DNA from 3 places in the Variovorax sp. YR750 genome. Region 3 is predicted to be linked to each of the others. Evidence: riboswitches for the same ligand, from Rfam matches in the RefSeq annotation. Region 3 holds a riboswitch; each other region holds the start of a gene.

Region 1 (10,559 bases), on a different contig from region 3:
GGTCGTCGCTCAGCAGCTCGGGGAACTCGCCCAGGATGCGCGCCGCCACCGAGATGTCGCTGGTTGCCACGTTGATGCCGGCCGGGTTCGTGAAGGCGCGGATGATGGGCAGAAACGCGTAGGTCGCCAGCAGGGGCGCCTCGTCGGTGAGGGTGTAGACGATGGTTGGTTGCTTCGAGCTCATGCGCTTCTTCCGTAGATCCTGGTTGTCGGGGTGGCTGGAACTTCCGGCTGTCGGGCGGTAGCCCGCTTTTTTCCGGAATCCCCGATTGTCGCCGGCCGGGACCGGGTTTCGCCATGCGGGTTGCGAAGCCCCCGGCGCGAAGCGCGTCTTAACGGGGTTCCGGCTGGCCGGATGCCTATTTTTCGAGCATTTCCCGGGCCAGGTCGACGAAGGCGCGCAGCTTGGGCGCCTGGGCGGCGCGGCGCGGAAAGTACAGGAACAGCCCCGGCTCCTCGAAGGCCGAGCGCGGCAGCAGCCGGCGAAGGCGGCCCTCGCGCAGCTCGGCGCGCACCAGCGGCTCGAAGATGTAGGCGATGCCCACGTCGGCCAGCGCCAGCTCCCGGGCGTAGAGCGCATCGGTGACGCGCACGGTGCCCGGCACCTCGACCGAGACGTGGGCGCCGCCCTCGTCGCGCAGGTCCCAGGCGTACACGCCGCCCGAGGTGACGAAGCGGAAGCCGATGCAGTTGTGCTGCTGCAGCGCCTCGATGTCGCGCGGCTCGCCGGCCAGCTCCAGGTAGCGCGGCGTGGCCACCATGATGGCCTGGAAGGGCGGGGTGAGCCGCACCGCGACCATGTCCTGGGCCACGGTGTGGCCCAGCCGCACGCCGGCGTCATGGCCGCTGGCCACGATGTCGGCCAGGCCGTCGTCGCAGGTGATCTCTATTACCAATTCGGGGTGGCGGCGCGACATCTCGGCCACCAGCGGCGTCATGACCAGCGGCAGCGCCACGTGCGGCGCGTTGATGCGCAGCACGCCGCCCACGCGTCCCGACGATTCGCCGAAACGGTCGACCGCGTCGGCGATCTCGCCCATGGCGGGCGCCAGCATGGCGATGAAGCCGGCGCCGGCCTCGGTGAGCCGCACGCTGCGGGTGGTGCGCGCGAAAAGCGGCTGGCCCAGGTGGTCCTCGACGGCGCGCACTGCATGGCTCACGGCCGAGGCGCTCATGCCCAGTTCGGCCGCGGCGGCGGCGAAACCGCCGCGCCGGTGCACCGCAAGCACGATGGCCAGGTGCGGGAGCAGGGTGCGGTCCATTCATGCATCGTATCGCAAGGTGCATTCGATTTGAACCGTCTAGTCGATGAATGCGGTTGATGGAACAGTCACGCCATGGCTTCACGGCAACCCATCAACCCTCAAGGAGCAAGCCTCATGACCACCACCGCCAACAACGCTTCGCAAGCCCGGGCCCGCAAGACCTGGTTCATCACCGGCGCCGCCTCCGGCTTCGGCCACGCCTTCGCCGAACATGCGCTGGCGCAGGGCCACAACGTCGTCGCCACCGCCCGCGACGCCGCCCGGCTCGCCGACCTCGTGGCGCTGGCGCCCGACCGCGTGCTGGCCACGCCGCTCGACGTGGACGTGGCCGGCGCGGCCGAAGCCGCCGTGCAGGCCGCGGTCGAGCGCTTCGGCCGCATCGACGTGCTGGTCAACAACGCGGGCTACGGCGTGGTCGGCGCGCTCGAGGAGACGCCCGACGCCGAACTGCGCGCGCTGATGAACACCAATTTCTTCGGCGCCATGGCCGTTACCCGCGCCGCGCTGCCGGTGCTGCGCGCGCAGAAGTCGGGCGCCATCGTCAACATCTCCAGCCTGGGCGGGCAGCTGTCGTTCTCGGGCTTCAGCGCCTACTCGGCCTCCAAGTTCGCGCTGGAGGGCGCTTCGGAAGCGCTGGCGCAGGAAGTGGCGTCCTTCGGCATCAAGGTGCTGATCGTCGAGCCGGGCCAGTTCCGCACCCAGCTCGCGGGCAGCGGCATGCGCCACATGCCCGTGATCGAGGCCTACCAGCCGGTGGTGGGCGCCACCCGCGAGTTCGCGCACAGCATGCACAACACGCAGGCCGGCGATCCGCGCAAGGCCGCGGTGGCCATCGAGAAGGCACTGGACGCCGAGCACACGCCGCTTCGCCTGCAGCTCGGCGACGATTCGGTCGACGCGGTGCGCGCCCATGCGCAGGCGATGCTCAAGGACATGGAAGCCTGGGAGTCCGTGAGCCGCAGCACGAACTTCGACGCGACCTGAAGACGGGCTTCAGGCGAGGGGCAGTTCGATGGTGGCCGCGAGCGGCACGGTGTCGATGCGCGCCGCACTGGCCACGATGACTGCCCGGCCCTGCTGCCCATCGAAGCCGGAAAGCGTGCTCCAAAGGCAGCGCGTCGACGGCATGTCGAGCCCGGCCGTGGGCTCGTCGAGCAGCACGAGCGGCCGGCCCGACGCGAGCCCGGCCGCCATCCACACCTTGCGCTTCGAGCCGGTCGAGAGCATGAACATCTTCTTGTCGAGGTGCGGAGCCAGCGAGAAGCCCTCGGCAATGGCCTGCCACTTCGCTTCGTCGAAACCCGCGTCGCCCTCGGCGAGCGAAGCGGTGCATTCGCGGGCCGTGAGCTGGTCGAAGCGGTCGGTCACGGGGTCGACGAAGAACACCTGGCGGCGGTATGCCTCGGGCGCGGTGTCGAGGGTCGCTCCCGCCACCGTCAACCGGCCGGAAGAAGCGGGCAGCATGCCGGCGATCACCCGGAGCAGCGCCGACTTGCCGGTGCCGGTATCTCCGTAGAGCAGCGTGACGCCCGGGCCGATGGATGCATTCCAGCCGGACACCAGCGGCGGTTGGTCGGGGTAGGCGAAGCTCAGCGCGTCGATCCGGAGAAGGGCGGGAGAAGAAGGATTCATGGTCGCGTGCGACTTTATCAACCAGGCGCCCCGCCGGTGGCTACCATCCGGCTCCATGAGAAAACTGCCGTGCCTGCTCGCCCTGCTGTCGTTCGCCGCCCCGGTGCTTGCCGCTCCCGATCTTTCCGCGCCGTCGGCGCAGGTGTTCGATGCGGTGAAGAAGCCCGATTCGCTCGACGCGCAATGGCGCACGCGCCTGTGCGCGTTGTTGCCGCAGCCCTGCAACGCGCAGCAGCTGGGCCTTTACCGTCCGCGCAACGCCGCGCCCGGCAACTACGTGGTGCTCTCCACCGAGCCGCTGGCCATGGCGCGCGTCAGGCGGGATGCCGGCGACGCGAAGGGCTGGCAGCTCGATCGTCTCCATGATTTCTCCGACTATGCGCAGGCCCTGAAGAAGGACAACGACGCCAGCCGGTCCGAGGCGCGCCTCTCGCTCGCGCCGGCGCTCTATCCGCTGGCCGAAGGCAAGTGGGCGGTTGCGGTGCTGCAGACCGTGTCGGAGGGCTACTCCGGCGGCGGCGCCTCGTTCGACACCGCCGATTTCGTGCCGCTCGAAGGCGGCAAGGCGGTACAGGAGGACATCCCGTTCTCGTGCTCCAAGATGATCCGCGCCTGCTTCAGCGAGAAGGAATACAAGACCTCGAAGCACTGCCACGACGAGAGCTTCGGCAGCCTGCGCATCGCCTACGGCGAGACATTCAAGCCCGGCGCGCCCTACGACTGGCAATACACCTGGGTGCAGACCGAGTGGCCGCAGAACGAGCCGCGCAGCGCCGCGACCACCACGCGCGTGCTGTTCACCGCGAAGACCACCGAGCGCGCGGGTTTCTGCGGCGGGCCGCAGTAACACGACGCAGTAAGAAGAAAGAAGAGAAGAAGAGCACCGTGCGCGGGCGCCGCATGGCACGCAAACTGCTTGGACAGATGCATCCAGGAGAAATGCCGGCTCGATGCTTCGAGTTAGTGCATTACCGAAGGCGATAGCCCAGAACGCTCAGGTACCAAGACTGGATTTTTCAAACGCTGGAGAGCGCCGCCCGGAATCCTCGCGGATCCGAGGGCGGCCGCCGAAGGGGCAAGCCTCGTGCGATTCGCGCGCGGGGTGAATCTCTCAGGCTAAAGGACAGCAGGGCCACTCCGTGCTTCGTGCACGGCGTGGCCTTGTTCGCTTCTGGAGCCGCTTCATTTCATGACCTGTTTCCAAGGACGCCGTGCAGCCCCGTGTGCTCTGGCGTCGCGCGTGTCCGCGTCCCTCCCTTTCTTTCAACCGGAGAACTGACCCATGCTGAAGAGACGACAACTGAAAGCCCTGTTCGCGGGCGTCCTGCTGGCCGCCGCCGCGGCTGCTGCCTTCGCGCAGGACGTCGGCAAGGTGCTGCGCCTCGTGCCGCAGTCCGACCTGAAGATCCTCGACCCGATCTGGACCACAGCCTTCATCACGCGCAACCACGGCTACATGGTCTACGACACGCTCTTTGGCGTGGACGAGCAGGGCAAGGTGCATCCGCAGATGGTCGACAAGTACACGACCAGCGCCGACGGCAAGACCTGGACCTTCACGCTGCGCAAGAGCCTGGCCTTCCATGACGGCAAGCCCGTCACCTCGGAAGACGTCATCGCGTCGCTCAAGCGCTGGGGCCAGCGCGATGGCCTCGGCCAGAAGATGTTCGCCGCACTCGACAAGGCCGAGGCGGTCGACGCCGGCAGCTTCAGGCTGGTGTTCAAGGACCCCTTCGGCATGGTGCTCGAGGCGCTGAGCAAGCCTTCGTCGAATCCGCCCTTCATCATGCCCGCGCGCGTGGCCGCCACGCCCGCCGACAAGCAGATTGACGACGCCACCGGCTCCGGCCCCTACATCTTCAAGAAGGACGAGTACCGCCCCGGCGAGAAGGTCGTCTACCTGAAGAACACCAAATACGTGCCGCGCACCGAGGCGCCCTCGGGCACGGCCGGCGGAAAGAACGTGTACGTCGACCGCATGGAATGGATCATCCTGAAGGACGCGCAGACGCAGGCGAATGCGCTCGCCAACGGCGAGGTCGACATGATCGAGTGGGTGCCTTCCGAGCAGTACACCGCGCTGAAGAACAACCCCGCCATCACGCTCGACAGCCCGGTGCCCAAGGGCTCGTTCGCGCTGCACCTGAACCACTTCATCCCGCCCTTCGACAACCCGAAGATCGCGCAGGCCGCCATCATGGCCATCAACCAGGACGCCCTGATGCGCGCCCAGCTGGTGCACAAGGAGCTCTACAGCGGCTGCGTGTCGATCTACCCCTGCGGCTCCGCCCTTGCGTCGGACAAGGCCGGCTACTTCACCGGCAAGCCGCAGTTCGAGAAGGCCAAGGCGCTGCTGAAGGAAGCCGGCTATGACGGCAAGCCCGTGGTGCTGATGTTTCCGGCCGACTTCGCGGTGCTCAACAAGTTTCCGCCGGTGATGGCGCAACTGCTCAAGCAGGCCGGCTTCAACGTGGACATGCAGTCGATGGACTGGCCCACGCTGGTCACTCGCCGTGCCAAGAAGGATCCGGTCGCCAACGGCGGCTGGAACCTCTTCATCACCGGCTGGGGCATCGCCGACAACATGAACCCGATGTTCTTCGCACCGCTCACGGGCAACGGCGAGAAGGGCTGGTTCGGCTGGGCCACCGACGACAAGCTGGAGCAGCTCAAGTCGCAGTTCCTGGCGACGGCCGACGAGCCGAAGCGCAAGGAGCTGGCCACGGCCATCCAGCAGCGCGTGTACGACACCGGCATCTATGCCCCCATCGGCGAGTACAAGCCTCTCACGGCCTACAGCAAGGGCGTGGTGAGCGGCGTGGTGCGCTCGCCGGTGGGCGTGTTCTGGAACCTGAAGAAGAACTGAGCATGCTGCTCTTTCTTGCACGCCGCATTCTCTCGACCGTGCCGGTGCTCGTCATCGTCGCGCTGATCGTGTTCCTGATGCTGCGGCTCGCGCCCGGCGACCCGGCCGCCGCGATCGTGGGCGACGCCGGCACCGCCGAGAACATCGCCAGGGTGCGCGAGCAGCTGGGGCTCAATCAGTCGCTGCCGGTGCAGTTCTTCCACTGGAGCGTGCAACTGCTGCAGGGCAACCTGGGCGAGTCGTACTTCATGAAGAAGACGGTGATGGAGCTGATCGGCCAGCGCATCGAGGCCACGGTGTCGCTGGCGGCCGTGACGCTGGTGGTCACCATCCTCATCGCGGTGCCGTTGGGCGTGATCGCCGCATGGCGGCACGGCGGCTGGCTCGACCGCATGCTGATGGGCTTCTCGGTCATGGGCTTCTCGATTCCCGCGTTCGTGATCGGCTACGTGCTCATCTGGATCTTCGCGCTGCACCTGCAGTGGCTGCCGGTGCAGGGCTATGCCCGATTGAGCCAGGGGCCGCTGCTGTGGCTGAAGCACCTGATCCTGCCGTCGATCACGCTGTCGATCATCTACGTGGCGCTGATCGCCCGCGTGACCCGCGCGGCGGTGGCCGAGGCCATGACCGAGGACTACATCCGAACGGCGCGCGCCAAGGGCATCTCCGAGAAGCGCCTGCTGATGCGACACGCGCTTGCCAACGCGGCGATCCCCATCGTCACGGTGATCGGTATCGGCATCGCGCTGCTCATCGGCGGCGTGGTGGTCACCGAGACGGTGTTCGCCATTCCGGGGCTCGGCCAGCTCACGGTCGACGCGGTGCTTTCGCGCGACTTTCCGCTGATCCAGGGCATCACGCTGTTCTTCTCGGTCGTCTATGTGCTCGTCAATCTCCTGATCGACCTGAGCTACCTGGTGTTCGACCCGCGCATCCGCTACTGAACCGCAAGGAGGAAAGAAAAGCATGACCGATTCATCCATTGCCCTTGCTCCCGAAGCGAGGGCCGAGGCTCTGCCGCCACCGAGGCGTCGCTCGCTGTTCAGGCGCATCCTGGCCAACTGGTCGGTGCGCGCGGGCGGCGGCGTGCTGGTGCTGCTGGTGGTCACGTCGCTGCTGGCGCCGTGGCTGGGCACCATCGACCCGACCGCGATCGATCCGGGCAGCGCCAACATCCTTCCGGGCACGCGCGGCGAGTTCAACAGCCTGGCCGGCGACACCTTCGAGCACCTCTTCGTGATGGGCACCGACAGCCTGGGGCGGGACATCTGGAGCCGCACGCTGTACGGAGCGCGTGTGTCGCTCACAGTGGGCATCGCGGTGGCAGCGCTGGCGGTGGTGTTCGGCATGCTCGTGGGGCTCATGGGCGGTTACTTCCGCCGCATCGACAGCGTGGTGATGCGGCTGATGGACGGCGTCATGGCCATCCCGGGCATCCTGTTCGCGATCAGCCTGGTGGCGCTCTTCGGCGGCACGCTGCCCACGGTGGTGGTGGCCATCGCGGTGCCCGAGATACCGCGCGTGGCGCGGCTGGTGCGCTCGGTGGTGCTCGCGGTGCGCGAAGAGCCCTACGTGGAGGCTGCCATCGCGCTCGACACGCCGACCTGGAAGATCCTGGTGCGGCACATACTGCCCAACGCGATCGCGCCGCTGATCATCCAGGCGACCTATGTGTGCGCCTCGGCCATCCTGGTGGAGGCCATCCTGTCGTTCCTCGGCGTGGGCCTGCCGGCGGACATGGCGACCTGGGGAAACATCATGGCGGAGGGCCGTGCGCAGTTCAACCAGTACCCGCACAACGTGCTGTTCCCGGGGATCTTCCTGGCGCTCACGGTGCTGGCGGTGAACATCCTCGGCGACGGGCTGCGCGACACGCTCGACCCCAAGTTCAACAAGCGCGGAGGATGAGCATGGCGAACGAACCAGTCCTTTCCGTGCGCGACCTTGCGATCGCGCTGCCGCGCGGCGGCGACCGCGCGCATGCGGTCGAAAGCATTTCCTTCGACGTGCCGCCCGGCAAGATCGTCTGCCTGCTCGGCGAATCGGGCTCGGGCAAGTCGGTCATCGCCAACGCGGTGATGGGGCTGTTGCCCTCGGGGCTCGCGCCCGTGCGTGGCACCATCGCGCTGCAGGGCGAGAACCTGCTCGAGGCAACGCCGGGGCGGCTGCGCCAGTTGCGCGGCCCGTCGATGGCCATGGTGTTCCAGGAGCCGATGACCGCGCTCAACCCGGTGATGACCTGCGGCGCGCAGATCGACGAGATGCTGGCGCAGCACGTGACCATGGGCGCGGCCGAGCGGCGGCGCAAGATCCTGGACATCATGGCGCGCGTGCGGCTGCCCGAGCCCGAACGCATCCATGCCTCGTATCCGCACCAGCTCTCGGGCGGGCAGCGGCAGCGCATCGTGATCGCGATGGCGCTGATCCTGAAGCCCGCGCTGCTGATCTGCGACGAGCCGACCACCGCGCTCGACGTGACCACGCAGGCCGAGATCCTGAAGCTCATCCTCGAGCTGCAGACCGAGAACGGCACGGCGGTGCTCTTCATCACGCACGACTTCGGCGTGGTCGCCGAAATCGCCGACGAGGTGGTGGTGCTGCAGCTCGGCGCCATGATCGAGAAGGGCGACAAGACCGCGGTGCTCACTGCGCCGAAGGAGCCGTACACGAAGATGCTGCTAGACGCCGTGCCCGAACTCCGCGCGCACCAGCGCCCGCCCGTGGCGGATGCCTATCCGCTGCTCAACGCGGTGAAGATCTGCAAGACCTACGTCACCGGAAGCTGGCCGGGCAAGCGCCGCACGGTGAATGCCGCACGCGACGTCTCGCTTGCGGTGCGGCCCGGCGAGACCGTGGGCATCGTCGGCGAGTCGGGTTCGGGCAAGTCGACCGTGGCGCGCTGCATCGCGCGGCTGATCGATCCGACCTCGGGCGACATCTTCGCCGACGGCCGCTCGGTGGCGCATGCCATGGGGCGCGCGCTGTCGCCGTTCCGGCGCACGGTGCAGGTGATCTTCCAGGACCCGTACCGCTCGCTCAACCCGCGACAGACCGTGGGCGCTTCCATCGTGGAAGGGCCGGTCAACTTCGGCGTGCCGCATGGCGAGGCCTGGGCACGCGCCGAGGAGCTGATGCGCCTGGTGCGCCTGTCGCCTGATGCGCTGCGCCGCTACCCGAGCGAGTTTTCGGGCGGCCAGCGCCAGCGCATCTCGATTGCCCGCGCGCTGGCCTGCGAGCCCAGGGTGCTGATCGCCGACGAGGCCGTGTCGGCACTCGACGTGTCGGTGCAGGCGCAGATACTGCGGCTGCTCGACGAGATACAGCAGCGGCTGAAGATCGGCATCCTCTTCATCACCCACGATCTGCGCGTGGCCAGCCAGATCTGCGACAGCGTGATCGTGATGAGCCAGGGCGAGATCGTGGAGCGCGGCGAGGTCAGGGATGTGTTCTTCGCACCGCAGCACGAGTACACGCGCAAACTGCTGGCTGCGGCGCCGGGCCGCGACTTCGCCTTTGCGCGCAGCTGAGGCCGGGCAATTCACTGCTTTTTCTTTCTTTGCTGCTTTCTTTCTCTCATCGCTTCACCCACGACAAGGAATCCATGAAAGTCTTCATCGCAGGTTTCCAGCACGAAACCAACACCTTCGCGCCCAGCAAGGCCGACTGGGCCGCGTTCAATGCGGGGTCGAGCTTCCCGCCGTACCGGCGCGGGGAGGCGATCGTCGAGGCCTATGCCGGCCGCAACATCCCGGTGGGCGGGTTCATCGACGCCGCGCGCGAGAAGGGCTGGTCGCTGTTGCCTTCGGCCTGGGCCGGCGCCACGCCCTCGGCCCACGTGACGCAGGACGCCTTCGAGCGCATTTCGGCGGCCATCACCGAAGACCTGGCGGCCGCGCTGGCCGGCGGCGGCGTCGACGCGGTGTACCTCGACCTGCACGGTGCTGCCGTGACCGAGCATCTCGACGACCCCGAGGGCGAGCTGATCGCGCGCATCCGCAAGCTGGTGGGCCCGGAAGTGCCGATCGTCGCGAGCCTGGACCTGCACGGGAACATCACCGCGCAGATGCTGGCCGAGGCCGACGCGCTGGCCACCTACCGCACCTACCCGCACGTGGACATGGCCGACACCGGCCGGCTCGCCGCGACGCTGCTGGAGCGCCGCATGGCGCGCGGTTCGCGCGAGCCGCTGCATGCGCGCCGGCTCGGCTTCCTGCTGCCGCTGAACGTGCAGTCGACCATGATCGAGCCGGCGGCCTCGGTGTACCGGCTGCTGAAGGAGCTCGACGCGAAGCATGGAGCGGTGCTGAGCTTTGCCACCGGCTTCCCGGCCGCGGACATCGCCGAATGCGGCCCGGTGGTCTGGGGCTATGGCGATGACGCCGGCGCGGCGGTGGCCGCGCTGTACGAACGCATCGACCAGCCGCGCTCGCAGTGGCGGCTCGACGTGCTGGAGCCGCGCATGGCCGTGGCGCGCGCGCTCGAACTGGCGGAAGGCGAGAGCCGGCCGGTCGTGATCGCCGACACACAGGACAACCCCGGCGCGGGCGCCGACAGCAACACCACGGGCATGCTGCACGCGCTGCTGGCCGAAGGCGCGGGAAAACGCTACCCGGGGCAGGTGGCGCTGGGCCTGATGTTCGATCCGGCCGCCGCGGCGGCGGCGCAGGAGGCCGGCGTGGGCGCGCGGATCCGCATCGCGCTCGGCGCCTCGGTGCCGACTTGGGGCGGACGGTTCAGCGACGCGCCGGTCGAAGGCACGTTCACCGTGACCGCGCTCAGCGACGGGCAGGTGCGAG
Region 2 (10,559 bases), on a different contig from region 3:
TGGAACTGCAAGTTGTCGACCATGTGATGGACCGTCACGAGGCCTATCGCGCCGGCCTGAAGGCAGGGGACGTGGTCGTGATGATCCACAGCGGCTCGCGCGACATCGGGTTCCATGTGGGCGGCCGCTGGATGGACCGTGCGCGCGACGAATGGCCCAAGGGCCTGCGTCATCCGAAAAGCGGCTTGTACGGCCTGGCGGGACCGCTGGCCGACGAATACCTGGAGGCCATGGGCGTGGCGGCGCGCTACGCATGGGCAAACCGGGTCGTCCTGGCCGAACTGGTACGCAAGGATTTCGCGGAATTGCTGGGTGCCACGTCGTCGAGGCTCGTCGTGGACGTGCCGCACAACGTCGTGCTGCAGGAACATGGCATGAATATCCACCGCAAGGGAGCGACGCCGGCGAACGCGGGCGATCTGGCGCTGATTCCCGGCTCCATGGGCGACTACTCGTATCTGGCGGCCGGACTGGGGCACGAAGACTGGCTCTGGTCGTGCAGCCATGGCGCCGGCCGGCGGATGCGTCGGCAGCAGGTGCGCGCGATGCGGCCGGCGCCCGTCGACGAGCAGGCAAGCTGGCAGTGCGTGACCTTGCGCGAGGAGCGCCGGATCGAGGAGGCGCCGCAGGCCTACAAGCCCATCGGCGAGGTGATCGACGCGCAGGAGCGCGCAGGCCTGATCCACTGCGCGGTGCGGCTCAGGCCCTGGATCACGTTCAAGGCGTGATTCAGGGCTTGCCGGTTCGTCAGCCCAGTACGGGTTGCGGGATGCGCGGCTTGGGCGCAGGCATCCCCGTGAACGCGAAATCGACCTCCGGCTCCAGCCCGCTCACGATCCGCGCGATCGACTTGCCCGAGCCGCAGGCGTGCGTCCAGCCCAGGGTGCCGTGGCCGGTGTTGAGGAACAGGTTCAGCAGCTTCGTCTTGCCGATCAGCGGGACGTTGCTCGGCGTGGCGGGACGCAGGCCGGTCCAGAACTGGGCTTGCGTGGTGTCGCCGGCGCCCGGGAACAGTTCTTCGACGCGGCGCACGATGGCTTCGCAGCGCACGCGGTTCAGGTCGCGGTCGTAGCCGTTGAGCTCGGCCGTGCCGGCAATGCGCAGGCGGTCGCCCGATGCCGAGGTGTAGCGCGAGAACACGAGCTTGAATTCGTCATCGGTCAGCGAGACCTGGTGCGCCTTCGAGGCGTCCTTGACGGGCAGCGTCACCGAGTAGCCCTTGGCCGGGTAGATCGGCAGCCGGATGCCCAGCGGCGCCGCGTACAGCGGGCTCAGCGAGCCCATCGCCAGCACGAAGGCGTCGCCGCGGATGCGCTGGAAGCGGCCTTCGCTGTCGGTGGCCTCGACGTGGTCGATGCTGCCGCCGGCTTCGCGCAGCGCGGTCACGGTGTGGCTCATCAGGAACTTCACGCCCGCGGCGGCGGCCAGGCCCACGAGCTCGCGGGCGAAGCGGTTGGCGTCGCCCGATTCGTCCTCGGCCGTGTAGGTGGCGCCGGCCAGCTTCGGACGGATGTGGGCGAGGGCGGGCTCGAGCTTCACGGCCTCGTCGGCCGAGATGACCAGGCGCTCGCAGCCCAGGGCGCGCATCTGTTCGGCGGGCTCGAGAGCACCGTCGAACTCCTTCTGCGTCGTGTAGAAGTGCAGGATGCCTTGCGTGCGCTGGTCGTAGTTGAGGCCGGTGTCGCGGCGCAACTGTTGCAACATCGAGCGGCTGTATGTGCCGAGACGCACGATCTGCTCGATGTTGTGACGGGTACGCGCCGGCGTGCATTCGCGCAGGAACTGCAGGCCCCAGAGCCATTGGCGCATGTCGGCGCGCATGCGGAAGAGCAGCGGGGCGTCTTCCTTGCCCAGCCATTGCAGCACCTTCAGGGGGGCGCTCGGGTTGGCCCAGGGTTCGGCGTGGCTGACGGAGATCTGCCCGCCGTTGGCGAAGCTGGTTTCGGCGGCCGGAGTGGCCTGCCGGTCGATCACGGTCACTTCGTGGCCGAGTTGCTGGAGGTAGTAAGCCGAGGTCACGCCGAGCAGGCCGGCGCCGAGAACGATCACGCGCATTTCAAGTACCTTTTGAGGTTGCAGCGCTTGAACGGCGGGCGTGATTGCTATCGAATGAATAGCAAAGCAACCGGACGACCGCAGTCCAAGTTGCCGCTCCCCCTGTCCTCGGTACCTGAGAGATTCACCCGCTGCGCCCGCAGAGGGTTTGCTCCTTCGGTGCGCCACATGGCGTGGCGGCTCTCCAGACGGCGTTTCAGTTGGTGCAGTACAGGCCCTTGTGGGGGCCGACCTGAGCGTTTATGGGAGTTTGCGCCTTCGGTAGGGCCACTAGGGTGGCCCGCTCTCCTGCAGTGGGGACGATTGTAGGCGGGGCGTGAGCGGCTGCCAACCCGCCGATTTCCACGTGTCAGCCCGATGGATAATCGCCTGTTGTTGATTTGCCGCAGGGCGATCGTTCCAAAACCATAGGGGACTTCATGATCCTGGTTACCGGCGGTGCCGGCTTCATCGGCGCCAATTTCGTACTCGACTGGATCGCGAACAGCGACGAGCCGGTCGTGAACCTCGACAAACTGACTTACGCGGGCAACCTCGAGACGCTCGCCTCGCTCAAGGGCAACCCGAAGCACATCTTCGTTCAGGGCGACATCGGCGACAGCGCCCTCGTCGACCGCCTGCTGGCCGAGCACAAGCCGCGCGCCGTGGTGAATTTCGCCGCCGAGTCGCATGTCGACCGCTCGATCCACGGCCCCGAGGACTTCGTGCAGACCAACGTGCTCGGCACCTTCCGCCTGCTCGAGTCGGTGCGCGGCTTCTGGAGCGCGCTGCCGGCCGAACAGAAATCGGTCTTCCGCTTCCTGCACGTGTCGACCGACGAGGTCTACGGCTCGCTCTCCAAGACCGACCCGGCCTTCACCGAAGAGAACAAGTACGAGCCGAACAGCCCCTATTCGGCCAGCAAGGCAGCCAGCGACCACCTCGTGCGCGCTTGGCACCACACCTACGGCCTGCCGGTGCTGACCACCAACTGCTCGAACAACTACGGTCCGTTCCACTTCCCCGAGAAGCTGATCCCCCTGATGATCGTCAACGCGCTGGCCGGCAAGAACCTGCCCGTGTACGGCGACGGCATGCAGGTGCGCGACTGGCTCTACGTGAAGGACCACTGCAGCGCCATCCGCCGCGTGCTCGAAGCCGGCAAGCTGGGCGAGACCTACAACGTGGGCGGCTGGAACGAGAAGCCCAACATCGAGATCGTCAACACCGTCTGCTCCCTGCTCGACGAACTGCGCCCGCGCGCAGACGGCAAGCCGTACAAGGAACAGATCACCTACGTCACCGACCGTCCCGGCCACGACCGCCGCTATGCCATCGATGCGCGCAAGCTCGAGGCCGAGCTCGGCTGGAAGCCCGCCGAGACCTTCGACACCGGCATCCGCAAGACCGTCGAGTGGTACCTCGCGAACAGCGAGTGGGTGCGCAACGTGCAGAGCGGCGCCTACCGCGAGTGGGTCGAGAAGCAGTACGACAGCAACGCGAAGGCTGCGGCATGAAGCTGCTGCTGCTGGGCAAGGGCGGACAGGTCGGTTGGGAGCTGCAGCGCAGCCTGGCGCCGCTCGGTGAGTTGGTCGCGCTCGATTTCGACAGCACCGATTTCCACGCCGACTTCAGCCGGCCGGAGGAGCTGGCCGACACGGTGCTGAAGGTCCGACCCGACGTGATCGTCAATGCGGCGGCGCACACCGCCGTCGACAAGGCCGAGAGCGAGCCCGAGTTCGCGCGCAAGCTCAACGCCACCTCGCCCGGAGTGGTGGCCGAAGCGGCGCAGAAGATCGGTGCGCTGATGGTTCATTACTCGACCGACTACGTTTTCGACGGCAGTGGCACGAAGCCCTGGAAGGAAGACGACGCGACCGGTCCGCTCAGCGTGTACGGCCAGACCAAGCTTGAGGGCGAGCAGTTGGTTGCGCGGAACTGCGCGAAGCACCTGATCTTTCGCACCAGCTGGGTGTATGCAGCGCGCGGCGGCAACTTCGCCAAGACGATGCTGCGGCTGGCGAAGGAGCGCGACAAGCTGACCGTCATCGACGACCAGTTCGGGGCACCTACCGGTGCGGAACTACTGGCAGACGTGACGGCGCATGCGATCCGGGCCACGTTGCAGGATTCATCGAAGGCGGGCCTGTATCACGCGATTGCTGGCGGCGAAACGACGTGGCACGGTTACGCACGCTTCGTACTCGAACTGGCGCAGCAGGCTGGCGTCGAACTCAAGGCCGGGCCGAATGCCGTCGAGGCCGTGCCGACCAGCGCTTTCCCGACGCCGGCGAAGCGCCCGCACAATTCGCGCCTCGACACCACCAAGCTGCAGACCACTTTCGGCCTGCGCCTGCCGCCCTGGCAGGAAGGCGTCTCGCGCATGCTGCGCGAGATCCTTTGAACTTCACGAGAAGAAGAACATGACCAAGACGACGCAACGCAAGGGCATCATCCTGGCCGGCGGCTCGGGCACACGCCTGCACCCCGCGACCCTGGCGATCAGCAAGCAACTGCTGCCGGTGTACGACAAGCCGATGATCTACTACCCGCTCAGCACGCTCATGCTGGGCGGCATGCGCGACATCCTGATCATCAGCACGCCGCAGGACACGCCGCGCTTCCAGCAGCTGCTGGGCGACGGTAGCCAATGGGGCATCAATCTGCAGTACGAGGTGCAGCCCAGCCCGGACGGGCTCGCGCAGGCCTTCATCATCGGTGACAAGTTCGTCGGCAACTCGCCGAGTGCGCTGGTGCTGGGCGACAACATCTTTTACGGCCACGATTTCGTGCATCTGCTGGCCGATGCGGATGCAAAGGCATCCGGCGCCACCGTGTTCGCGTATCACGTGCAGGATCCGGAGCGCTATGGCGTCGTCGCGTTCGACGAGAAGGGCAAGGCGAGCAGCATCGAAGAGAAGCCGCTGAAGCCGAAGAGCAGCTATGCGGTGACCGGCCTGTACTTCTACGACAACCAGGTGGTCGATATCGCCAAGGCGGTGAAGCCCAGTGCGCGGGGCGAGTTGGAGATCACTGCTGTCAACCAGGCGTATCTGGACCGCGATCAGTTGAACGTGCAGATCATGCAGCGGGGCTATGCGTGGCTCGATACGGGCACGCATGACAGCCTTCTGGAAGCGGGGCAGTTCATCGCGACGCTGGAGCATCGGCAGGGGTTGAAGATTGCGTGTCCGGAAGAGATTGCGTGGCGCAACGGTTTCATCACGGGCGAGCAGCTTGAAAAGTTGGCGGCGCCGTTGGCAAAGAGTGGCTATGGCAAGTACCTGAAACACTTGCTGCGCGAAGAGGTTCGCTCTTGATATCGAGGGAGCCAATGCGCAATACACCTCGGTTCAGCATCGTCCTGCCGACGCGCAACCGCCCCGAGACCCTGCGCCATTCCCTGGCGACGTGCCTCGATCAGGATTTCGACGACTATGAAATCCTGATCTGCGACAACAGCGATCCGGCGGCGGCAGCCCAGGTCGCCGAAATCGTTGCAGCAGTTGCATCTTCGCGCGTGCGATATCTGCCTGCTGAACGGCCTCTGGCGATGAGCGCAAACTGGGAGCGCGGCTTGAGCGAAGCTCGTGGCGAGTACGTCACGGTGCTCGGCGACGACGATGGGCTCATGCCTTATGCGCTGCGCGAACTGGATCGCCTTGCCTCGAGCACCGGCGCCAAGGCAATGCGCTGGCAACGTGGCATCTACACGTGGCCGACGATCGGGATCGAAGGCGAAGCGAACCTGCTCATCATCACGCTGTCGCGGACGATCACCGAGATCGAAGGGCGCTCCCAGATAGCCAAGGTCATGCGGTTCGAGGATGGAACGGACTCGTTGCCGATGATCTATTGCTCGGCCATCCACCGCGATCTGATCGCGAAACATCGGGAGGCGACAGGGCGCGTTTTCCTGAACGTCTATCCCGACATCTACTCCGGCTTCGGCTTCGCATATCTGGTCGGCAACTATCTATCGATCAGTACGCCCATGAACATCGCTGGCCTTTCGCACGCCAGCAATGGCGTTGCGACGCTCATGAAGGAGAAGAAGACCGCGATAGCGAGCGACTTCTCGCAACTGAACGAGACCTTCGGTTATCGGCGGCACCCGTTCGTGCCGGACAAGATGATCCTTGCGCCGGTCCATGTCGCCGACTCCTTTCTTCACGCGAAGGATGCGCTCTTTCCCCATGACGACACGCTGGTGCTGGACCGGAAGGCGATCACGGAGCGCTATCTGGGCGCGATACTCGAAACCGATCCCGCAGAACGAGACGAGGTGCGACAGATCATCAGGGCTTCGGTCGCGGACAGCCCCGAGTTGCTGCAATGGTTCGACCGCGAGGCGCCGCATCTGCCTCCGGCATCCGCCCATACGTTCCGTCCACGGCGATTCGGCTTCGACGGCATCACGTTGAGCCTTGATGCAGCGCCTTTCGGCGTGAAGGACGTTTCGGGTGCGGTAACACTGTCGGCGTCGCTGCTCGGCGCGGGTGGGCAAGCAATTCCCTTCGATGTGCCATCCTTGAACGACATGCGCGCGCAGGTCGAGGCGGAAAGGCAGAATGCGCAACGTGCGCACAATGAGGCCGCCGAAACACTGCGTCGCACGAATCATGATCTGAGCGCTGCTGCAGCCAACACGGCCGATCTGCTGTCGCAGGCGCAGGCATGGCGGGAAGCATGCACGCAACTGGAGCACAGCCTCGGTGAAGCCCAGCGGATGGGTTCGTTGCGTTATGTTCCGAAACGGCTGGCACGCAAGGCGGTCAGTCTGTTCAGGAAGCCTCCCCCTGTCGCATGACACTCCGGGCAAGAGCCCGGGCGCCAGTGTTTCACCGCATGCCGGCGACCATGAGGTCGCCGGGATCTTTTCTTTCTTTCTCTCGAATCGCTAGCTCAAAACGATGAAAGCAGTCATTCTGGCCGGTGGACTGGGGACTCGAATCTCGGAGGAGACGCATCTCAAGCCCAAGCCGATGATCGAGATCGGTGCCAAGCCTGTGCTCTGGCACATCATGAAGCTGTACTCGGCCTACGGCATCCATGACTTCATCATCTGCTGCGGCTACAAGGGCTACGTCATCAAGGAGTACTTCGCGAACTATTTTCTCCACATGTCGGACGTGACCTTCGACATGCGCAGCAACGAGATGCACGTACATCAGCGCAAGGCTGAACCCTGGAAAGTCACGCTGGTCGATACCGGGGACGAGACCCTTACCGGGGGGCGCCTGAAGCGGGTCGGGGAATACCTGAAAGACGAAGAGGCGTTCTGTTTCACCTATGGCGATGGCGTATCGGATCTGCGAATCGACAAGCTGATCGAGTTCCATCGCTCGCATGGCCGGCTGGCGACGGTAACTGCCGTGCAGCCTGCCGGCCGCTATGGGGCTCTCGAGCGAGACGGGGAATCAGTTCGAGGCTTCATCGAGAAACCCCGAGGGGACGGCGGCTGGATCAACGGCGGCTTTTTTGTCCTCTCGCCCAAATGCCTCGACTACATCGATGGCGACCAGTCCAGCTGGGAAGGCGAGCCGCTTGCACAGATCTCGAAGGATGGTCAGCTGATGGCGTTCGAACACGCAGGGTTCTGGCAACCGATGGACACGCTGCGCGACAAGACGCATCTCGAGCAACTCTGGGCGAGCAATGCCGCCCCCTGGAAGGTGTGGCCGTGAGTCGCTCGTTCTGGCAGGGCAAGCGAGTCCTGGTGACGGGGCACACCGGGTTCAAAGGCGGCTGGCTGTCACTGTGGCTGCACAAGTCGGGAGCCGAAGTCCACGGCTATGCATTGCCGCCACCGACGTCGACCAACCTGTTCTCGGTGGCGCGTGTCGCCAGCGTGTTGAAGAGCCACGTCACGGCCGATGTCCGCGATGCCGATGCCGTGCAGCAGGCGCTGCGAGAGGCCGACCCGGAGATCGTTTTTCACCTGGCTGCGCAGCCTCTGGTCCGCCAGTCCTACCGCGAGCCGGTGGAGACCTATGCCACCAATGTGATGGGAACGATCAACCTGCTGGAAGCCGTGCGATCTTCCAGCAATGTGCGAGCGGTCGTGAACGTCACTACCGACAAGTGTTATGACAACCGGGAGTGGGTCTGGGGCTACCGCGAGGGCGAGGCGCTGGGTGGCTCCGATCCTTATTCCAGCAGCAAGGCCTGCGCCGAGCTTGTCACGGCTGCATACCGGGCATCGTTCCTGGCACAGGCGGGTGTGGCAATCGCGACCGCACGGGCGGGGAACGTGATCGGCGGCGGTGACTGGGCCGATGATCGACTCGTGCCGGACTTCTTTCGAGCGACCCATGCTGGCCGGCCGCTCGAAGTGCGCTATGCAGGCGCAACGCGGCCTTGGCAGCATGTGCTGGAGCCTTTGTCGGGGTATCTGCTGCTTGCCGAACACCTGGCTTCTGGCGACCCGCAGTTTGCCTCCGCATGGAATTTTGGTCCGACCGACGAAGATGCAGTACCCGTGCGCCAACTGCTGGACCGACTGGTGAGCAAGGTGGAAGGAGCGCAATGGCGGGAGACCGGCGCATCGACCCTGCATGAGGCTGGATATCTCAAGCTCGATAGCAGCAAGGCGAGAGGTTTGCTTGGATGGCGTCCGCGGTGGGCGCTCGATGAAGCGCTCGACAAGACTGTGGCCTGGGACGCTGTCTGGCGATCGGGTGGCGACATGCAGGATTTCTGTCTGTCGCAGATCGAGATGTACGAAGGCATGGCTGCACATGGCTAGATTCGTCATCGAAGCAACGCCGCTGGACGGCCTGAAACTGATACAGCGGCAGAAGCTGGAGGATTCCCGAGGGTTCTTCAGCCGCTTCTTTTGTGCAGATGAGTTGGCGCACGCCGGTTTTGCCCAGCCGGTTGCCCAGATGAACCACACCTTGACGCGTCGCCGCGGTTCCGTGCGTGGCCTGCATTTCCAGTATCCGCCTCACGCTGAAGACAAGCTGGTCAGTTGTCTGCGCGGAGAGGTCTTCGACGTTGCTGTCGACATACGCAAGGATTCGCCGACCTTTCTTCGCTGGCACGCTGAGAAGCTCAGTGCCGAGAATGGCCGCAGCCTGCTGATCCCCAAGGGGTTCGCGCATGGATTCCAGACTCTTTCAGATGACGCAGAATTGTTGTACCTGCACTCGACACCCTATGTTCAAAGCTCGGAGGGCGGTTTGAATCCGGCCGATCCGATGCTCGCCATTGCATGGCCTCTGCCTTTTGCCGAGGTGTCGCAGCGCGATGCCGCGCATGCTCACCTGACTTCTGATTTCGGCGGTATCTGAGATGAAATGTCGCCATTGCCACGCGGAGCTCAGTCTGCAATTGATGGATCTGGGAGCTTCGCCTCCGTCCAATGCCTACCTGACTGCGGCGCAGCTTGTTGCGCCGGAGAGGTGGTACCCGCTGCGCGTGTTCACCTGCACCCGGTGCTGGCTGGTACAGACGGAAGACTATGCGCACTATGCAGAACTCTTCTCCAGCGACTATGCCTACTTCAGTTCGTTCTCGACGAGCTGGCTGGCCCACAGCAAACGCTATGTCGACGACATGGTGCAACGATTCGGACTGTCGCCCGTGTCGCATGTCGTCGAGGTGGCTGCCAACGACGGCTATCTTCTTCAGTACGTACAGCAGGCAGGCATTCCGTGCACGGGGATCGAGCCGACGGCCAGCACTGCCAGCGCCGCGCGGGCCAAGGGGTTGGAGATCGTCGAAGCGTTCTTCGGAGTCGAACTTGCCGAACGATTGGTTGCGCAAGGAAAGGCAGCCGACCTCATCGCAGCCAACAACGTGCTGGCGCATGTACCGGACATCAACGACTTCGTCTCCGGCTTCGCGAGACTGCTGAAGGCAAATGGCGTGGCTACTTTCGAGTTCCCGCACCTGATGCAACTCGTGGACGACTGCCAGTTCGACACCATCTACCACGAGCATTTCTCCTACCTGTCCCTCGCAGCGGTGCGTCGACTGTTCGAGGCCAACGGACTGTGCATCTTCGATGTGGAGCAGTTGCCTACGCACGGTGGCAGCCTGCGGGTCTACGCGCAGCGCAGCGACACGGGAGCACGTTCGGTCGAGTCCCGGGTGGCGGAGCTGACGCGCGTCGAAACCCAGGCCGGCATCGAAACTGCGGCGTACTACGAGGGCTTTCAGGCTCGTGCGGACGACATCCGCGATGGCGTGGTGACCTTCCTGATCGAGGCGCGCAGGGCGGGCAAGCGGGTCGCCGCCTATGGCGCCGCCGCAAAGGGAAATACGCTGCTCAACTACGCAGGCGTCCGGCCGGGCCTGCTTCCCTGGGTCGTCGATCGGAACCCTGCCAAACAGGGGCAGTACATGCCCGGAAGCCGCATCCCCATCGTCGATGAGGAGCGTCTGCAGCGCGAACGGCCCGACTATGTACTTGTGCTGCCCTGGAACCTCAAGGCAGAAGTGATGAATCAGCTTGCCTACATCCGCGAATGGGGTGGCCGGTTCGTCTGCGCGGTTCCTCGACTCGAGGTCTTCTGACG
Region 3 (10,559 bases):
CGTGATGCGCGATCTCGGTCCCATCGGCGCTGCGGCGCCGGAGTTTCCGCTGGCCACCTCCGCCATCGCGCCGCTGCGCGCCAAGGCAGAGGCACAGGGCAACGGCGATTTCTCCCCGCTGTGGTCGGGGCAGAACGCGACCGGCTGCCGCGAGATTCCGGCGGCCGAGCTCACGCTCGAGCTGGCGCGCGGGTTCCGCTGAAGGAAAAAGAAAGAACGAAAGAAAGAACCGAAGAAAGAAGAAGGCCAATGACCCAGCAACTGCACCTGCCCCTGAAGTTCCTCGCGCAAGGCGCGCAACCCGATGTCCGCGAGCCCTGGCTGCTGGTGCTGATGCACGGCGTGGGCAGCAACGAGCAGGACCTGTTCGGCCTGGCGCGCATGCTGCCGCCGCAGTTCCACGTGCTGAGCCTGCGCGCACCGTACGTGCTGTCGCCCGACTCGTATGCGTGGTTCGAGTTCGACGTGCTGCCCAGCGGCGAGCGTCGCATCGACGAGGAGCAGGAGCGCGAAAGCCGCTTCCTCGTCGGCGAGATGGTCGCCTCGGCTTCGCAGCAGCTCGGCGTGCCGCCGGAGCGCATCGTGGTCGGCGGCTTCAGTCAGGGCGGCATCATGGCGTTGTCGCTGCTGCTGACCAAGCCCGAGAGCGTGCGCGCCGCATTGGTATGGCACAGCCGGCTGCTGCCGCAGGTGGTGCCGCACATCGCGCCGCCGGAGGCTTTCGAGGGCAAGGCGCTGTGGGTGAGCCACGGCAGCGCCGACAACGTGATTCCGCCTAGCGCCGCGCAGGCCACACGAGAGCTGGCGCGCACGCTGCCGCTGAAGCTGTCGGGCACGGATTTTCCGGGCGCGCACGAGATCCGTCCTGCCGAGCTGCAGGCCACGCTGGCGTGGCTGCAATCGCTGGGCGCGCCGGCTAGCGTGTAGCCAGCCGCGCCATGACCATCGCCTCCATTTCGGCCACCCATTCGTCGTTGCCCGTTTCGGGCTGCACCAGCAGGCGATAGCGGCGGCCGCCCCACGCCGCGGTCAGCAGCGCGTGGACTGTGGCGGGCGAGGGCTGCGGCTTCAGGTCGGTGCAGGCGGCAAAGGCCTCGAGCCACCTGTCCGCAAGTTCGTCATACACGCGGCGGTGGTGCTTGGGCTCGGCCACGCGGTGTTCGAGCATCAGCATCTGGTGGTCGAAGGCGGGCAGTCCTTCGAGCCGCGTGTCGCAGGTGATGCGCACCAGGCGCTTCACGCGCGCCTGCCAGTCGATGCCGGCGGGTGAGATCGCTTCCGCGTCGAGCCGCGCCAGCAGTGCCTCGATGCAGTGACGCACATAGCCCGAGAGCAGGGCTTCCTTGTCGGGAAAGTAGTCGTAGAGCGTGCCGACGGCAATGCCGGTTTCCAGCGCCACGGCGCGGGTGGTCACGCCTTCCCAGCCGTGCGCGGACCAAATCCGAACAAAGGCGTCGTAGATCGCCTGCACGGTGAACTTCGCGCGTGCCTGCGTGGGGCGTTTCAGGGGCTTGGAGCGGGGTGCTTCCGGCATCGACGGTTTCCGAACCCGCCGCGCGGCGGGCCGCCATACAGTTTGCGAATGAACAACGACGCATTCACTTTAACCCGGCTCCAGACGCGCAAGAACGCCCTCGGCACCACCCGTGTCGTGGCCACGCAGGACAGCGGCGCGCTGCAGCCCGGCGAAGTGCTGATGAAGATCGGCCGCTTCTCGCTGACCACCAACAACATCACCTACGCGGCCTTCGGCGACGCGGTCATGAAGTACTGGCAGTTCTTTCCGACCGGCGATGCCGACTGGGGCCACATGCCGGCGTGGGGCTTCGCGGACGTGGCGGCGTCGAACGTGGAGGGCGTGTCGGTGGGCGAGCGCTTCTACGGCTACTTCCCGATCGCGAGCCACCTGCGCATGCAGCCGGTGCGCGTGACGGCGCGCGGCTTCTACGACGGCGCGCCGCACCGCGGCGAGCTGGTGTCGGCCTACAACCAGTACATGCGATGCAGCAACGACGCAGGCTACGTCGCCGCACTGGAGGACTACCAGATGCTGGTGCGGCCTCTGTTCATCACCTCTTTCATGCTGGCCGACTTCCTGGAAGACAACGCCTTCTTCGGCGCGAAGCAGGTCGTGGTGTCGAGCGCATCGAGCAAGACCGCGTTCGGCACGGCCTTCTGCCTGCGCCGGCGCGAAGGACTGCAATTGATCGCGGCCACGTCCAACGCCAATCGCGCTTTCGTGGAGGGCCTCGGCTGCTACGACCGCACGCTGGCCTACGAGGAAGTGACGACGCTGCCGGCCGACGTGCCCACGCTGTACGTCGACTTCTCGGGCAACGACGAGCTGCGCGCCACCGTTCATCATCACTTCGGCGAAGCGCTGGTGTACGACTGCTACGCCGGCTCCGCGCAGAAGACCGAGTTCCTCGGAGACACAGCCTCGCTGCCCGGCCCCACGCCGCAGCTCTACTTCGCTCCGGTGCAGATCAGGAAGCGCAATGCCGACTGGGGTCCGCAGGAGGTCAACCGCCGCTTCAACGAGGCCCAGGGCAGCTTCATCGCGGAGCTCAGCAGGCCCGGCAACCGGTGGATGGCTCTGGCGCAGGGCGAGGGCTTCGCGCATGCGCAGTCAGTGATCGCGGACCTGCACGCGGGCAGGGTCGATCCGCGGCAGGCGCACGTCGTTCGGCTCGTTGACTGAACGAGGGTGAACTTCCGCGTCGGGGGCGCGTCACAGGGCGTTACGACGACAAGGCTGGCGTGCAGCCCGTTCTGGGGCACCATAGCCGTTCGCTTCCTCTGACATTCCCGCACAAGGAGCCGCCCTCATGCCAGACACCGATACCCGAGAAGCCCCCGAGTTCACTCCCCGCCGCGAAACGCCCGTCGGGGCCATCGTCGCCGTCGTGCTGGTGCTGCTCGTGGCGGCTTTCTTCGGCTGGCGCTGGTATCAGGAGCAGCAGAAGCCCGCCGAGCCCGTGCCGGTGGCAACGGCACCCAATGACGCGCCCGCACCGCCACCGCCTCCTGCAGCGGCACCCACGGGTCCGCAGAACCCGGTCGACGCGCTCGCGCCGCCCGACCCCGCATTGCCCAAGCTGGCCGATTCCGATGCGCGCGTGACGAAGGCGCTGGCCGATCTGATCGGCGGCAAGAACGTCGCCGAGTTCCTGCGCTCTGACGGCATCGTGCGGCGCTTCGTCGCCACCGTCGACAATCTCGCGCGCGAACAGGCTCCCGCCAACGCATGGCCGGTGCAGCCCACGGGCCAGCGCTTCATCACCGAGGGGCCGCAGGGCCAGGTGCAGACCATCGCGGCCAACAATGCCGCGCGCTACAACGCCATCGTGCTGCTGGCGCAGTCGGTCGATCCGGCAAAGGCGGCGGCCGTGTATGCAAAGCTCTATCCGCTGTTCCAGCAGGCGTATGAAGAGCTGGGCTATCCGGGGCGCTACTTCAACGACCGGCTCATCGCCGTGATCGACCATCTGCTGCAGGCGCCCGAGCCCACCGGCCCGGTGCAGGTGCGGCTGGTGGAAGTGAAGGGCGACGTGCCCTCGACCCGGCCGTGGGTGCGCTACGAATACACGGACCCGAAGCTGGAATCGATGTCCTCAGGCCAGAAGATCATGGTGCGCATGGGGCTGGAGAACGAGCGCAAGGTGAAGGCCAGCCTGCGCGGCCTGCGCCAGCAGATCGCCACGGGCGAGGTGGCGAAGAAGAAGCAGCCCTGACGCACACGCGCACGCGCGGCGTGCGATGGCACGGGCGCCGCCGGGCGTTCTTCCGTCGCGCCGTGTAGGCGGGGACCGATTGCGTGCCGCACGGACCTCCCGCAGGCTTGGTTTCCGAAACCAAGCTCCGGAGGACAACCGTATGAACCTGATGAGCGTCGACCTCTACCAGAGTGCCACCGATTCGGAGAAATTCCTCGCGCTTCCCGCGGGCACCGATCCCGCCGAACTCATGGGCCCGATGACCTTCGACCGCGACTATGCGCAGGTCAGGCGATACCGCGAGGCATTCCAGTTCGATCCGTCCGAGGCCTATGCGGGCGTGAATGCCGCGAAGATCGCGGCGGACATCCTGACCGTGAAGTGGGCGACCTACCGCCGCGAGTCGCCGTAGCGCATTGCGCAGAGGTACAAGGCGGCGCGACGGCGGCACCGGGCCGCCGTGCGCCACCGCCTCTTCTTCAGGCCTCTTCGGCTTCCTCGTCGTACTCGGAGACCGGCACGCAGCTGCAGAACAGGTTGCGGTCGCCGTACACGTTGTCGACGCGGCCGACGGGCGGCCAGTACTTGGCGTTCTTGAGCGCGGCCAGCGGGAACGCGCCGAGTTCGCGCGAGTACGGGTGGCTCCACTCGCTGCCCAGCAGGCTCGCGGCCGTGTGGGGCGCGTGCTTGAGCGGGTTGTCTTCCTTCGGCCAGACGCCTTCCTCGATGCGGCGGATCTCGCCGCGGATGGCGATCATCGCGTCGATGAAGCGGTCGAGTTCGGCCAGCGGCTCGCTCTCGGTGGGCTCCACCATCAGCGTGCCGGGCACGGGGAAGCTCAGCGTGGGGGCGTGGAAGCCGTAGTCGATGAGGCGCTTGGCCACGTCTTCGGCGGTGACGCCGCTGGTGTCCTTGAGCGGGCGCAGGTCGAGAATGCACTCGTGCGCAACGTGCCCATTGGGGCTCGCGTACAGCGTGGGGTAGTGGTCCTTCAGTCGCGCGCTGATGTAGTTGGCGCTGAGGATGGCCGTCTCGGTCGCGGCCTGCAGGCCCTTGGCGCCCATCATGCGGCAGTACATCCAGCTGATCGGCAGCACGGCCGCGTTGCCCAGCGGCGCGGCCGACACGGCGCCCACGCCGTTCGACGCCACGCCCGCCGTGGCATGGCCCGGCAGGTAGGGCACGAGGTCTTCCACCACGCAGACCGGACCCACGCCGGGGCCGCCGCCACCGTGCGGGATGCAGAAGGTCTTGTGCAGGTTCAGGTGGCTCACGTCGCCGCCGAACTCGCCCGGCGCGGCCACGCCGACCAGCGCGTTCATGTTGGCGCCGTCGACGTACACGCGTCCGCCGTGCTCGTGCACCAGCTCGCACAGCTCCTTCACGCGGGTCTCGAACACGCCGTGCGTGCTGGGGTAGGTGATCATCACGGCGGCCAGGTTGGCGCTGTGCTTCTCGCAGGCGCGCTTCAGGTCGTCCATGTCGACGTTGCCCTGCGCGTCGCAGGCCGTCACCACCACCTGCAGGCCCACCATCTGCGCGCTGGCCGGGTTGGTGCCGTGCGCCGAGGAGGGAATCAGGCAGATGTTGCGATGGCCCTCGCCCTTGGCCTCGTGGAAGGACTTGATGGCCAGCAGGCCCGCGTACTCGCCCTGCGAGCCCGCGTTGGGCTGCAGGCTGATGCCCGCGTAGCCGGTGGCCTCGCACAGCCAGGCGCGCAGCTGGGCGTCGAGCTGGGCGTAGCCCTGCAGCTGGTCGGCCGGCGCGAAGGGGTGGATGCTGGCGAACTCGGGCCAGGTGATGGGGATCATCTCGCTGGTCGCGTTGAGCTTCATCGTGCAGCTGCCCAGCGGGATCATGCTGCGGTCGAGCGCGAGGTCCTTGTCCGACAGGCTGCGGATGTAGCGCAGCATCGCCGTCTCGCTCTTGTGCGTGTTGAACACCGGGTGCGTGAGGAATGCGCTGGTGCGGCGCAGCTCCTCGGGAATCAGCGGTACGGTGCTGCCCGAGAGATCGTCGAAGCGCGGCGCCTGCGTGCCGGCGGGCGCGAACAGGCCCCACAGCGTTTCGACATCGGCGCGCGTGCTGGTCTCGTCCAGCGAGATGCCCAGGTGCTGCTGCAGGCGCTGGCGCAGGTTGACGCCCGCGGCCTGCGCGCGCTCGATGATCGACTGCGTGTCTTCGCCGGTGCGGATGGTCAGCGAATCGAAGGCGGTGGCGTTCACCGGCTCGCGGCCCATCTGCGACAGGCCCTTGGCGAGCACCGCGGTGAGCGCCGCCACGCGCTGGGCGATGCGGGTGAGGCCGTCGGGCCCGTGGTACACGGCGTACATGCTGGCCACCACGGCCGGCAGCACCTGCGCGGTACAGATGTTGGAGGTGGCCTTCTCGCGGCGGATGTGCTGCTCGCGCGTCTGCAGCGCGAGGCGGTAGGCGGGCTGGCCGTGCGTGTCGACGCTCACGCCCACCAGGCGGCCCGGCAGCGAGCGCTTGAACTCGTCGCGGCAGGCCAGGTAGGCGGCGTGCGGGCCGCCGTTGCAAAGCGGCATGCCGAAGCGCTGCGTGGTGCCGCAGACGATGTCGGCGCCCCATTCGCCGGGCGGCGCAAGCAGCGTCAGCGCCAGCAGGTCGGCCGCGACGATGAATGCCGCGTCGCACTGGTGCGCGTGGCCCGCGAGCGGACGCAGGTCGTGCACGTGGCCGGTGGTTGCGGGGTACTGCGCGAGCACGCCGAAGAAGGCGCCGCTCACCATCAGGTGCGGCAGCGTTTCCGACACGGTGCTGACCTTGACCTCGATGCCCAACGGGGCGGCGCGCGTCTTGATCACTTCGATGGTCTGCGGATGGCAGTCGCCGGAGACCAGGAACACGTTGCTCTTGCTCTTCACGCTGCGCTTGGCGAGCGTCATCGCCTCGGCCGCGGCCGTGGCTTCGTCGAGCATGGATGCGTTGGCGATGGCCATGCCCGTGAGGTCGCACACCATCGTCTGGAAGTTGAGCAGGGCTTCCATGCGGCCCTGCGAGATCTCGGCCTGGTAGGGCGTGTAGGCGGTGTACCAGGCGGGGTTCTCGAGGATGTTGCGCAGGATCACGCCCGGCGTGTGGTTGCCGTAGTAGCCCTGGCCGATGAAGTTGCGGAACACCTTGTTCTTCGACGCCATCGCCTTCAGCTCGGCCAGCGCGTCGGCTTCGGTCACCGGCGCGGGCAGGCGCATCGGCTTCGCGCGGCGGATGGCCGCCGGCACGATGCCGTCGATGAGCTCCGCGCGCGTCTCCGAGCCGATCGCCGGCAGCATGCGCGCCTCGTCCGCCGCGTCGATGCCGATGTGGCGGGCGAGGAATTCTTCGGCGTTCTCTAGTTCTTGCAAAGAAGGAAGGGCGGGCGTCGGCATGGCGGTGAAGGCTCGGAGGGAAAGAACAAAGGTGCTGCTGAAAAATTCAGCGGATCAGGACTCGGCGGCGAACTTGTCGTAGGAGGCCGCGTCCAGCAGGGCGTCGAGCTGCGCGGGGTCGCTCAGCTTGACCTTGAAGAACCAGCCGGCGGCCAGCGGGTCGCTGTTGGCGAGCGACGGATCGGCGCGCAGGGCTTCGTTCACCTCGGTGATCTCGCCCGACACGGGCATGAACACGTCGGCCGCGGCCTTGACCGATTCGACGACGCCGGCGACTTCACCCTGGGCGAAGGTCTTGCCGACTTCAGGCAGGTCGACGAAGACCACGTCGCCCAGCGCGTCCTGCGCATGCACGGTGATGCCGACGGTGGCTGCGTCGCCCTCGGCCGACACCCATTCGTGGTCCTTGGTGTACTTGATGCTCATGGTGGAAAAACTCCTCGTGGAAAAAATGGATCGGGGTGCAGAGCCTAGCCGGTCGATCTGACTGGGCGGCGCTCAGCCCCGGTAGTAACGGGTGGGCACGAAAGGCATGGTCGAGACCTCCATCGGCACCGGCTTGCCGCGCACGATGGCCTGCACGCGCGTGCCCGGCTCGGCGAAGGCTGTGGCCACGTAGCCCATGGCGATGCAGCGGTCGGCCGTGGGGCCGAGCAGGCCGCTGGTGACGAGGCCGATGTCCTGGCCCTCGAAAGACTGGAGCACCGTGCCGTCGCGCACCGGAATGCGCTCGAGGGCGACGAGGCCCACGCGCTTGCGCTTCAGGGTGTCGTGGTCGGTGTGGCCGGCGGCGCCCGCGGTAGCCGCGGCGAGCTGGGCGAGGATTTTCGCGGCGCCCGGGAAGCCGCCTTCGCGTGCCCCGCCCGTGCGGCGCACCTTCTGCATCGCCCAGTTGAGCGAGGCCTCGACCGGCGTGGTGGTGGTGTCGATGTCATTGCCGTAGAGGCACAGGCCGGCTTCGAGCCGCAGCGAGTTGCGCGCGCCCAGGCCGACGGGCTTGACCTCGGGCTGTGCCAGCAGCAGGCGGGCGAGGCGCTCGGCGTCGGATGCGGCCACCGAGATCTCGAAGCCGTCCTCGCCGGTGTAGCCGCTGCGGGTGACGAAGGCCGGAATGCCGCCGATCTGCACAGCGCCGCCCGTCATGAACACGAAGCGCTCGACACCGGGCGACAGCCGCGCCAGCGTGGCCGCGGCCTGCGGGCCCTGCAGCGCGAGCAGCGCGTGGTCGGGCAGGGGGCGCACCTCGCAGCGCGAGCCGATCTTCTGCTGGATGTGGGCGATGTCGGCCACCTTGCAGGCCCCGTTGACGATCACGAAGATCGAGCCGTTGCCCTCGTTGAAGAACATCAGGTCGTCGAGGATGCCGCCCTCGTCGTCCAGCAGCAGGCCGTAGCGCTGCTTGCCGGCGGGCAGGTCGATCACGTCGACGGGCATCAGGGTCTCGAAGGCGGCTGCCGCGTCGGGCCCGACCAGGCGCAGCTGGCCCATGTGGGAAATGTCGAAGAGGCCGGCCGCGTCGCGCGTGTGCTTGTGTTCGGCCATCAGGCCGGCGGGGTACTGGACCGGCATCGAATAGCCGGCGAAGGGCACCATGCGGGCGCCCAGTTCCAGGTGGAGGTCGTACAGCGGCGTCTTGAGAAGCTGGGCGTCGGGGGTAGCGGAGGAAGAAGCAGCCACGGGGCACTCCAAAGGGCAGTCGAAATCCATGACGCAAGCCATGGGCCACCCCTGCTGTCCGCTTTACCTGAGAGATTCGCCCCACGATCGGGGTTTGCTCCTTCGGTGGACCGCCGCCCGTGGGCAACGGCCTCTCTCCAGCAAGGAAACGCCGGCTTTCACCGGCGCCTCGTCAGTCCTTTTGCCTGAGCGTTCGGGAAGTCCCTGCGCCTTCGGCGGCCCCGGCACGCGGGGCTCTCTCCTGACCCCGGGAAGTGTAGTGGATCGCGCGGGCCCTTCGCGCTATCCCGACCAAAGACGCCACGCCCCGAAGCAGGCCGCGGCCCACACGGCCACGACGAAGGCCGCGCCCCAGCGGCTGACCGGCCTGGCGCCGCGCTCGCGCAGCCATTCGTCCGCCCTGGCGCGGCAATCCGCGAGCACCGCGGGGGGAATCAGCCGGATGGCGAGCCAGATCAGCCCCGGCAGCAGCAAAACGTCGTCGACGTAGCCCAGCACCGGAATGAAGTCGGGAACGAGGTCGATCGGGCTGAGCGCGTAGGCGACCACGAAGGCGCCCAGTGCCTTGGCATGCCATGGGGTGGACGGGTGCCTGCCGGCGAACCAGAGCGTGACGCCGTCGCGCTTCAGGCGCTTCGCCCAGCTGCGAAGGCGCCCGGACAGGGGGATTGCGGGAGGCGGCGAGTTCACCCGGCGATGGTGTCACAGCCCCGGCCGGGCATCTCGCGTATCCCTTTTGTCGTCAATGCACGACTTCGGCCGGCGGCAGCAGCCGGTCGATGCGCTCGCGCAGCGATTCGGCACGCTCCACGCCCGCGCTCTTCTCGATCTCGGTGAGCATCAGCGCGGCGATGGTCAGCATGGCGTTGCGGTCACGCGCCTCGCGCAGCGCGTCGCGCATCTGCAGCGCGAACTTGGGGTCGCGCCGCACGAACATGCGCTCGCAGATGTCGAAGAGGAACATGCGGGTGGTGGCCAGCGAACGCTTGCCGTCGAAGGTGTCGGCCGAGGTGGCCACCTGGATCGGCTGGGCGGCGGGGATGGGCGAGGGCGCGGGCTGCGCGGGAGGCTCCGCCGGGGCGGCCGCTGCCGCTGCCTTCGGGCTCTGCAGGTAGCCCTTGTCGATCAGCGCCTGGATCGCCTGCTCGGCCTCATCCCGGTTGGAGAAGAGCGGGCTGAAGTCGGTAAGGGAGCGCCGGCCGTCGGCCATCAGCAGCAGGGCGCGTTCGCGCTGGCTGAGCGTGCGCTGTCCGCCCTGAAGTTCGTCGCGCGCCTTGTCGGTCTTGGTGGGAAACATGGCAGCCACAGCTTTCGGGAATCGAGGGCTGCAGCATCGTTGCAAGTAGTGACATCTCCATGAACCGTTTGGCTTACAGGGGCAATTCCGCGGCGGTCTTCAGCCGGCGCTTTCCTTGCGTATGAGCCACCGGTTGCCCATGCGCTGCAGCTCCAGCGTCTTGCGGCCTTTCTCGCGGAACTTGTCGGCGCTGTAGGTCTGCTCGAAGGTGGCGGTGGCCGATTGACCCTGGACGCTGATGACGAGGCTCTCGATGCCCACGTTGATGACGGCCTTGTCCTCGATGCGCGCGCGGCGGTCGGCCTCCCACGCCTTGCGGTCCTGGCCGCGCGGCGGGGCGAAGTCGGGCGCATAGGCGGCAAGGTAGCGCGCCACGTCCCGCGCGGACCAGGCTGCGGCCCAGGCCCGCACGGCGGCTTCGACTTCGCGGATGCCGGCGGCGGGATCCACCGGCGCTGCCGCCACCGATGCAGGGGC

What was found. Region 3 has a riboswitch for glycine ahead of gcvT (glycine cleavage system aminomethyltransferase GcvT). Riboswitches for the same ligand answer to the same signal wherever they lie in the genome.
Region 1: linked by a shared signal. The riboswitch ahead of BMY35_RS25080 (ABC transporter substrate-binding protein) and the one ahead of gcvT (glycine cleavage system aminomethyltransferase GcvT) in region 3 are both predicted to bind glycine.
Region 2: linked by a shared signal. The riboswitch ahead of BMY35_RS31990 (D-amino acid dehydrogenase) and the one ahead of gcvT (glycine cleavage system aminomethyltransferase GcvT) in region 3 are both predicted to bind glycine.

Annotation. Positions count from the first base shown of each region.
Region 1 covers NZ_FOBJ01000013.1:112,956-123,514, reverse strand. Annotated here, with positions in the region: gene BMY35_RS25105 (NADP-dependent isocitrate dehydrogenase) at 1-184, opposite strand, end outside; gene BMY35_RS25100 (LysR family transcriptional regulator) at 360-1,262, opposite strand; gene BMY35_RS25095 (oxidoreductase) at 1,380-2,249, shown strand; gene BMY35_RS25090 (ABC transporter ATP-binding protein) at 2,259-2,897, opposite strand; gene BMY35_RS25085 (hypothetical protein) at 2,953-3,744, shown strand; glycine riboswitch at 3,911-4,034, shown strand; gene BMY35_RS25080 (ABC transporter substrate-binding protein) at 4,180-5,763, shown strand; gene BMY35_RS25075 (ABC transporter permease) at 5,766-6,707, shown strand; gene BMY35_RS25070 (ABC transporter permease) at 6,730-7,671, shown strand; gene BMY35_RS25065 (dipeptide ABC transporter ATP-binding protein) at 7,674-9,290, shown strand; gene BMY35_RS25060 (M81 family metallopeptidase) at 9,365-10,559, shown strand, end outside.
Region 2 covers NZ_FOBJ01000019.1:129,907-140,465, forward strand. Annotated here, with positions in the region: gene BMY35_RS31985 (RtcB family protein) at 1-728, shown strand, start outside; gene BMY35_RS31990 (D-amino acid dehydrogenase) at 748-2,055, opposite strand; glycine riboswitch at 2,148-2,253, opposite strand; glycine riboswitch at 2,257-2,356, opposite strand; gene rfbB (dTDP-glucose 4,6-dehydratase) at 2,475-3,551, shown strand; gene rfbD (dTDP-4-dehydrorhamnose reductase) at 3,548-4,438, shown strand; gene rfbA (glucose-1-phosphate thymidylyltransferase RfbA) at 4,458-5,354, shown strand; gene BMY35_RS32010 (glycosyltransferase family 2 protein) at 5,369-6,844, shown strand; gene rfbF (glucose-1-phosphate cytidylyltransferase) at 6,948-7,721, shown strand; gene rfbG (CDP-glucose 4,6-dehydratase) at 7,718-8,782, shown strand; gene rfbC (dTDP-4-dehydrorhamnose 3,5-epimerase) at 8,775-9,329, shown strand; gene BMY35_RS32030 (class I SAM-dependent methyltransferase) at 9,331-10,557, shown strand.
Region 3 covers NZ_FOBJ01000007.1:246,815-257,373, reverse strand. Annotated here, with positions in the region: gene BMY35_RS16660 (NAD(P)H-dependent flavin oxidoreductase) at 1-202, shown strand, start outside; gene BMY35_RS16655 (alpha/beta hydrolase) at 250-927, shown strand; gene BMY35_RS16650 (TetR/AcrR family transcriptional regulator) at 917-1,534, opposite strand; gene BMY35_RS16645 (DUF2855 family protein) at 1,583-2,701, shown strand; gene BMY35_RS16640 (DUF3014 domain-containing protein) at 2,829-3,734, shown strand; gene BMY35_RS16635 (hypothetical protein) at 3,877-4,128, shown strand; gene gcvP (aminomethyl-transferring glycine dehydrogenase) at 4,196-7,108, opposite strand; gene gcvH (glycine cleavage system protein GcvH) at 7,163-7,534, opposite strand; gene gcvT (glycine cleavage system aminomethyltransferase GcvT) at 7,607-8,815, opposite strand; glycine riboswitch at 8,830-8,936, opposite strand; glycine riboswitch at 8,949-9,039, opposite strand; gene BMY35_RS16615 (YkvA family protein) at 9,068-9,454, opposite strand; gene BMY35_RS16610 (hypothetical protein) at 9,528-10,082, opposite strand; gene BMY35_RS16605 (L,D-transpeptidase Cds6 family protein) at 10,182-10,559, opposite strand, start outside.